2 regions of the Mesorhizobium sp. M0778 genome follow, and region 1 is predicted to be linked to the other one. Evidence: riboswitches for the same ligand, from Rfam matches in the RefSeq annotation. Region 1 holds a riboswitch; the other holds the start of a gene.
The links. Region 1 has a riboswitch for cobalamin ahead of NKI22_RS03815 (DUF1636 family protein). Riboswitches for the same ligand answer to the same signal wherever they lie in the genome.

Region 2: linked by a shared signal. The riboswitch ahead of NKI22_RS22030 (ABC transporter ATP-binding protein) and the one ahead of NKI22_RS03815 (DUF1636 family protein) in region 1 are both predicted to bind cobalamin.

The regions. Positions count from the first base shown of each region.
Region 1 covers NZ_JAMYPA010000002.1:6,054-9,995, forward strand. Annotated here, with positions in the region: gene cobW (cobalamin biosynthesis protein CobW) at 1-948, opposite strand, end outside; gene NKI22_RS03815 (DUF1636 family protein) at 945-1,379, opposite strand; cobalamin riboswitch at 1,418-1,621, opposite strand; gene NKI22_RS03820 (winged helix-turn-helix domain-containing protein) at 1,651-2,850, opposite strand; gene NKI22_RS03825 (NADH-quinone oxidoreductase subunit A) at 3,187-3,552, shown strand; gene NKI22_RS03830 (NuoB/complex I 20 kDa subunit family protein) at 3,543-3,942, shown strand, end outside.
Region 2 covers NZ_JAMYPA010000017.1:50,186-54,127, reverse strand. Annotated here, with positions in the region: gene NKI22_RS22035 (GyrI-like domain-containing protein) at 1-219, opposite strand, end outside; cobalamin riboswitch at 514-717, shown strand; gene NKI22_RS22030 (ABC transporter ATP-binding protein) at 810-1,628, shown strand; gene NKI22_RS22025 (ABC transporter substrate-binding protein) at 1,625-2,569, shown strand; partial or broken gene NKI22_RS22020 (FecCD family ABC transporter permease) at 2,599-3,599, shown strand; gene NKI22_RS22015 (MarR family winged helix-turn-helix transcriptional regulator) at 3,682-3,942, shown strand, end outside.

The DNA.
Region 1 (3,942 bases):
ATAGTGGTTGACGCGCGGACCGACGGCCTGCAGCAAGAGCCGCATCGGCTTGCCGCCGACGTCGACGAAACCCTTGACGCGCAATACGTTTTCTTCCTCCGCCGCCGTGGCGACGCGTTGTGCCAGCTCGTCCGGGTCGGACACCGACGCAATGTCGATGACGAACGAGTCAAAGTCGTCATGTTCGTGGTCGAGCTCGTCGTCGTGATGGGTCTTGCGGTTCTCGATGTCGTCCTCGACGGCGAGACCAAGGCCGAGCAGCACCGACGGATCGACCTTGCCTTGCGAGGTCGGCACGATCTTCACCGCCCGCGCAACATGCTTGCCGATGACGGCATTGGCGCGCGCCGCGCCGGCTGCGTCCAGCAGGTCGCTCTTCGACAGGATGATCAGGTCGGCACAAGCGAGCTGGTCTTCGAACACCTCCTCGACAGGATCGTCATGGTCGAGCGTCTCGTCCTGCGCGCGCTGCGCCTGCAGGGCGTCCATGTCGTTGGCAACGCGGCCATCAGCCAGCGCCGGCCCGTCGACGACGGCGATGACGCCATCGACCGTGACGCGGCTTTTCACCGACGGCCACTGGAAGGCCTGGACCAGCGGCTTGGGCAGGGCCAGCCCGGACGTCTCGATCAGGATGTGGTCGACCTTCGGCGTCAGCGACAGGATCTGGTCGAGCGCGGGGACAAAGTCGTCGGCGACAGTGCAGCAGATGCAGCCATTGGCCAGCTCGACGATGTTTTCCTCGGGGCAAGTGTCGATGCCGCAGCCCTTCAGGATCTCGCCGTCGATGCCGATATCGCCGAACTCGTTGACGATGATGGCCAGGCGCTTGCCTTTGGCGTTTTCGAGCAAATGGCGGATCAGCGTCGTCTTGCCGGCGCCGAGAAAGCCGGTGACGACGGTGCAGGGGACGCGCGAAACGTTGGCGGCCGAATCTGGGGAAGTCATATCAAGTCCTTCAAAAGGTCGAGGGGAGGGATGCGGGCAACCAAGCCGCGCTTCAGGCAATCGGGACGGCCGCGCCACGGAATGAGGCCGTCCGTCGAAGTAGCGAACAGCTTTGCCCCCGTCACCAGATCGGTGCCGCTGGTCGTGGTCAGGTCGCCGAAGACATAGCTCCAGCAGCCGTCGCGCAGCATCGCGGCGCTGAGCCGGCGCTTGCAATTGCCGAGGCATTCGACGGTGCGGATTTTAATGTTTTCGCTGGAAGCGGCGCGGCGCGTGTCCTCGGCGAGCAGTTCGCCGGCGCGGGGATAAGCGTCCGAACCGGTCTCGTCACGGCAGGACGAGCAGACGATGACGGTAACGCCGGCCGGGGAATCACCATGGCCGGACAATAAATCCGCTGTCTCAGCCGGAAAACTGCTGTCGCGTTCCAAATCAGGCTCCTTGCCCGGAAAACCCGCCAGGCGATCGGATTCTTATGTCCTAGACGGCAGGTCTCCTGGCTCGCGGGTCATCGCCTGGGTGCCGCCTTCCCGGGAATATCCCAGTGGTTTTCGGCCTTGGCTCGTCGCTTACAGTTGCGGGGACAGCCGCGGATTTGAAATCGAGATTTCGCACCGCATTCCCTCTTGGCCCTTGCCGTTGCGGGCAGGGGACCGTCTGGAACGGATTTAGGCTTGTGAAGGCAGTCGTGTCAACGCACGTCTATGACGCGGCGATATCTGCGAGCGGCTGGCCGAGGTCGCCGGCAGCCGTCACCTCGATGCGCTCGAGCCCGAGCCAACCCTGCATCTGCTTCAATTCCTCGAAAAGGGCGGCGGCAGTTTGCGGCGGGGCGCCGGGCTCCGAATAGGCGGCATGGACGCGCAATACGCCGGCCGGGCGGTCGGCCCTGAGGTCGACGCGCCCGACGATGCTGTCGCCGAGCAGGAACGGCAGCACATAATAGCCATACTGGCGCTTTTCGGCCGGCGTGTAGATCTCGATGCGGTAGTGGAAGTCGAACAACCGCTCGGTGCGCGACCGCTCGAAGACGACGGGATCGAACGGCGCAAGCAAGGCGCGCGCCTCGATCCTGCGCGGCAAACGGGCGTCCTTGTGGAGATAGGCTGTTTTGCTCCAGCCTTCGACGCTCACCGGCAACAGGTCGCCAGCCTCGACCAGTTCCTCGATGCGGCCCTTGATGTCGGCGGGCGAGAGGCGGAAATAGTCGCGCAGATCGCCCGCCGTGGCGACGCCATGGGCGCGGGCGGAGATGCGCAGCAGTTCGCGGTGGGCGTCCGCGGGGGACGGAACTGGCAAAGCGAGTACCGTTGGCGGCAGCACGCGCTCCGGCAGATCGTAGAACCGCTCGAAACCACGCCGGTGCGCCGTGGTGATGCGGCCCGCCCAGAACAGCCATTCGAAGGCATGCTTGGCATGGCTCCAGCCCCACCAGCCGCCCGAGCCCTTCTGGCCTTCGAAAGCCGACGCCGCGATCGGGCCTCGTTCAGCGACCTCGCGATAGATGTCCTCAATGTAGGCGGCGTGCTCGCGGCCCCATTTTGCCAGTCCGCTGTACATTTCCTCGCCGCGCTCGGCCCGCCGCATGCGCCAGCGCATCAGCGGATAGGTCTCGACGGGCAAGAACGAGGCTTCATGCGCCCAATATTCGAAGACCATGCGCTTGCGTGTCACCGCGGCGTCGTCGAGCAGCGCCAGCTTGTAGGGGCCAAGCCGCGAATAGAGCGGCATATAATGGGCGCGAACCACGGCGCTGACGGAATCGATCTGCAGCAGGCCGGTACGTGCAAGCACCCGGGCCAGATGCCGGCGGTCAGGCGTGCCGCTGGGGCGCGGGTCATTGAATCCCTGTGCCGCAAGCGCAATGCGACGGGCCAGGGCAAGCGAGATTTTTTCTTTCATGAAGGCGGTATCCGGACGATGTTAGACAGAGAAAATGACCTGCGATTCCGCCCCATGCTAGCAAGGTTTTGGCGGCATCTATGTCAGGAGAGAAAAGTGGAGTGAAAAGTGAAGGAAATCAAACAGGAGCGGATCGGACCAGTTTTCCCGGATATGCCGTCCAGCACCGCGATTTGAACAAGGTTTGACTTGCTTCGCCGAAAGCGCTGCGCTAACCCTCGCCGCGTTGCAGCATAGAGCCCCCTTAAAACGGTTCAGTGGTTAATCTGTCACGCTTCCGCAAGTGGGTCCGGTGCTGTAATCAGAGTGGATTGGCCGCCAACGGAAAACTGCAGCATGAACGCACTTTTAGGTTCGTACCTGCCCATCGTCCTGTTCATCGGCGTGGCGCTGGTCGTCGGCCTGGCGCTGCTCGCCGCACCGTTCCTGGTGGCTTACCGCAACCCCGATCCGGAAAAGCTTTCCGCCTATGAGTGCGGCTTCAACTCGTTCGACGACGCCCGCATGAAGTTCGACATCCGCTTCTACCTGGTGTCGATCCTGTTCATCATCTTCGATCTGGAGGTGGCCTTCCTGTTTCCTTGGGCAGTGTCGTTCAGTCAGATCGGCATGCTCGGTTTCTGGTCGATGATGGTGTTTTTGGCGGTGCTGACCATCGGCTTTGCCTATGAATGGAAAAAAGGAGCGCTGGAATGGGATTGAACGACAGTTCCGGCACGCTCGTCGCGCCGAAGCCCAAGGGCCTCATCGACCCCAACACCGGCAGACCGGTGGGGGAGGATGATCCGTTCTTCCTGGAGATCAACAACGAACTCGCCGACAAGGGTTTTCTCGTCACTTCGACCGAGGCGCTGATCACCTGGGCGCGCAGCGGCTCGTTGATGTTCATGACCTTTGGCCTCGCCTGCTGCGCCGTCGAGATGATCCACACCTCGATGCCACGCTACGACAGCGAGCGTTTCGGTGTCGCGCCGCGCGCGTCTCCGCGCCAGTCCGACATCATGATCGTCGCCGGCACGCTGACCAACAAGATGGCGCCGGCGCTGCGCAAGGTCTACGACCAGATGCCGGAGCCGCGCTACGTCATCTCGA
Region 2 (3,942 bases), on a different contig from region 1:
GACCGAGAGGATGTCGGGTGCGCCGGCGCCAAGCTTGCGCGCCGCTTCGGTCAGTCGGCGAGAACGGACGTAGCTCATCACCGAACGGCCGGTAGCCGCGCCGAAAGCCCGCGTCACATGAAAGCGCGACACCCCGCTGCTCTTGGCGACATCGTCCAGCGAGACTGCTTCGGGCAGATGGCTTTCGACGAACCACAGCGCCTTCTGGGTCGGATTCATTTGGCACCTCGCATTGGCCCAGTCTCCGCATTGGCCCAGTCTTTACATGGCCCAGTCTTTACATTGGCCATGTCTTATATTGGCAAGATTATGGTGCCGCTTCCTGGCGGAGGCAGTCTGATCGAAATTGCGCACTGCGCAAATCGAGAGCGACGGTCGTCGGCAATTCGCAGGCGTCGCGCGAAAAGGCTTGACAGGAAGCGGGCAAACGTCCTTTTAAATGTAACGTTATTACATCACGAGGTCTATATGGCTCCTTCTGACAAGACTTATTGCGCTGTGATTGGCGGAAAACTAGGGTGGCTGACTGATGGTCCCCGAGTCGAAAGGCAAGGGGTGAAAAGGGAACACGGTGAGATCTTCGGATCGAGGCCGTTGCTGCCCCCGCAACTGTAAGCGGTTAGCAAAATCCGAAGTGCCACTGGCCGGCAAGGCTGGGAAGGCAGGATGGCGCAAAGACCCGCGAGCCAGGAGACCTGCCATCAGCATGAGTTGACCGGACGGGGTGTGCCGGGAGGAGACGTGGACATCGGTCTTGTCGGCCGGTCCGTCCAGCTTCCTTCCGTCGCCATTGAGAAAGTGACGGTAAGTTGGACGCCTCCCAGCCTCTTCTTGAAGCGTGTGAACTGAGCGCGACGACGAATGGCCGGTGCCTGGTCAGCGCGGTGAGCCTTTCGATAGCGCCGGGCGACCGCCTCGCCATCATCGGCCCCAACGGCGCCGGCAAGACGACGCTGCTGCGCATGCTATGCGGTACGCTGCGGCCAAGCGCGGGAGATGTGAGATTTTCCGGACGCCGGCTGGAGAGGTTTTCGGCCGCCGAGCGGGCACTGCACATGGCGGTCGTTGGCCAGACCGACCAGCCTGATCCGCGGCTTGCCGTGATCGACTACGTCGAGCTTGGGCGCGTCCCGCATGCCGGCTTGCGACGGAGGAGCGAGCAACGCGACATCGTCATTGAAGCACTTCGCAGAACCGGCCTGCTGCCGCTGCTCGGCCGCACGATCGGCTCGCTATCCGGTGGCGAGCGGCAACGCGCCCAGTTGGCGCGCGCCATCGCCCAGGAGCCCAAAATCCTGTTCCTCGATGAACCGACCAATCATCTCGATCCGCGCGCCCGCAGCGACCTTCTCGAACTCGTATCGCAGTTTGGCATGACCGTCGTGGCGGTGCTTCATGATCTGTCGCTTGTCACGCCATTTGCCACCAGGGTCGCGGTGATGAACGAGGCCCGCCTGCAGGCACTTGCCAGTCCGCGCGAGGCGCTGACCAAGAAGTTGATCCGCGAGATTTTCGGCGTTGACGTGCTTTGGCTGCGCCATCCCACCGAAGACCGCGAACTCACGGTCTTCGACGTTCCGAACCGCGCCTCTTCACATCCCGATTTGACCAAGGAGCAACATCCGTGAAACGCCTCGTACTGTCTTTTGCCTCCCTCCTACTTGCCCAGACCGCCTTCGCTTTCCCGGTAACCGTTGATAGCTGCGGCACGCCGCTGACGTTCGACGCCGCGCCGAAGCGCGCCGTCATCCAAGATCTGAACATGGCGGAGATGGCCTTCGCGCTGGGGCTGCAACCATCGATCGTCGGCCTGACCGGCATCACCGGATGGTATAAGGTCGGTCCGGAATTCAAGGCCGAGCAGGGCGCGATCCCGGAACTCGCGCCGAAATACCCGACCCTCGAAAACCTCGTCGCCGTCGAGCCCGATTTCTTCTTCGCCGGCTGGTATTACGGCATGAAGCCTGGCGGCGAGGTGACGCCCGATACGCTGGCCCCGCACGGTATCAAGACGCTGGTGCCGACGGAAAGTTGCGTCCATCTCGACCAGAACCGCCCCGCAGCCTCGATGGACCTGCTCTATGGTGATGTCGAAAAGCTGGGCAAGATTTTTGGCAAGGAGGCGGAGGCGGGAAAGCTTGTTTCGAACTGGAAGGCGCAGCTCGCCGATATCACGGCAAAGATCGGCGACCGCACGGGAACGCGTGTGTTTCTTTACGACTCCGGCGAAGACAAACCCTTCACATCAGGCAAGTTCGCGATCCCCAGCGCCATGATCGCCGCAGCCGGCGGCGACAACATCATGGCCGACATGCCGACGAGCTGGGGCAATACGGATTGGGAGACGGTGGCGGCCCGCAATCCGCAATTTCTTATCCTGCTCGACTACCAGGACGGCGGCTACAGAAAACTGCTCGATTTCCTGAAAGCTCATCCGGCGATGAAGGAGACTGAGGCGGTCAAAAATGAGCACTTCATTGCGCTGCGCTATGCCGAACTGACGCCTGGGCCTGCCAACATCGAGGCGATCGGCAAGATCGCCAGGGCGATGCACCCGGAAGCTTTCTGAGCTTGCGCCAGAGAGCGTTCGAATTGGCGATGACAGCAGGAGCAGCAGCGATTGCCGCTCTTGCTCTGCTGTCGATTGCCTATGGATCGACGGTCATCGCGTTGAGCGACGTGATTGCTGCGCTCGGACATGCCGCCGGGCTGGACGGAGACATCGTGTCCGGTCCGGCCGGCAAGATCCCGATTGCCAAGATCGTCCTCGATCTTAGGCTACCGCGCACGATTATGGCCATCTGTGTCGGCGCCGGGCTGGGCGTCATCGGCGCGCTGCTGCAGACGGTAACGCGCAACGACCTCGCAGATCCGTTCTTGTTCGGCCTGTCGTCCGGAGCCGCGGCCGGCGCGGTTTCCGTCATCACCATTTTTGGCGACCATTTCGGTATCTGGACGTTGCCGGTCGCGGCCTTCACGGGCGGCGTATTGGCCGCCGGCATCGTGCTTTTGCTGGTTTCGCGGGTGAGGGGGCAAGGCCCCGAACGGCTGATCCTCGCCGGGCTTGCCGTCTCGTTCATGTTCACCGCCTTGACTAACTATCTCGTCTTTGCCGGAGACCAGCGCGCCGCTCACTCGGTGTTGTTCTGGACGATGGGCGGGCTCGGGCTGGCCCGTTGGGACAATATCGAGCTGGCTGCTCTGGGCGCAGGCACCATCCTTGTTTATGGACTTTGGAACCACCGCCGGCTCGACGCTTTCCTGGCCGGCGAGAATGCCGCTGAAAGCCTCGGCGTCCCGGTTGCGCGGATGCGCAGGATGACATTTCTCGTCGCCGCTTTCTCGACGGCGATCCTTGTCTCGGTCGCAGGCGTCATAGGTTTCGTTGGCTTGATGATCCCACATCTGTCCAGGACCCTGGCCGGCCCGCTTCATCTGCGCCTGATTGCAAGCTGCGCCCTCTTCGGAGCGGTGCTGTTGCTGGCAAGCGACCTTCTCGCGCGCACGCTGCTGCCGCCGCAGGAACTGCCGATCGGCATCATCACCAGTTCGGTCGGCGCTTCTTCGTGGTCACGATGCTCATTCGCAATCGCTCATGATGTGACTGCCATGTACATTTGCCGCCTTCTGGCACAATCCGGGTTCCTTGAATTATGAGCACGCTTATTATATATGTCGCTCATGGTTTCCGACGGCATCGACAGATTGGGCTTTTTGATCCACGACGTGCAGCGCCTGATGCGCAAGCGCTTCGAGGCGCGCGCCAGTGGTTTCGGCCTTTCTTCGGCGCAATGGCGGCTTCTGGTCCGTGTCGCCAAGGAGGCGGGTGTCGCGCAGGCGCGGCTTGCCGAGCTTCTCGAAATCGAGCCGATCAGCGTCTCGCGCCTTGTCGATCGCATGGGGGAGGGCGGCTGGATCGAGCGCCGTCCCGACGCAACCGAC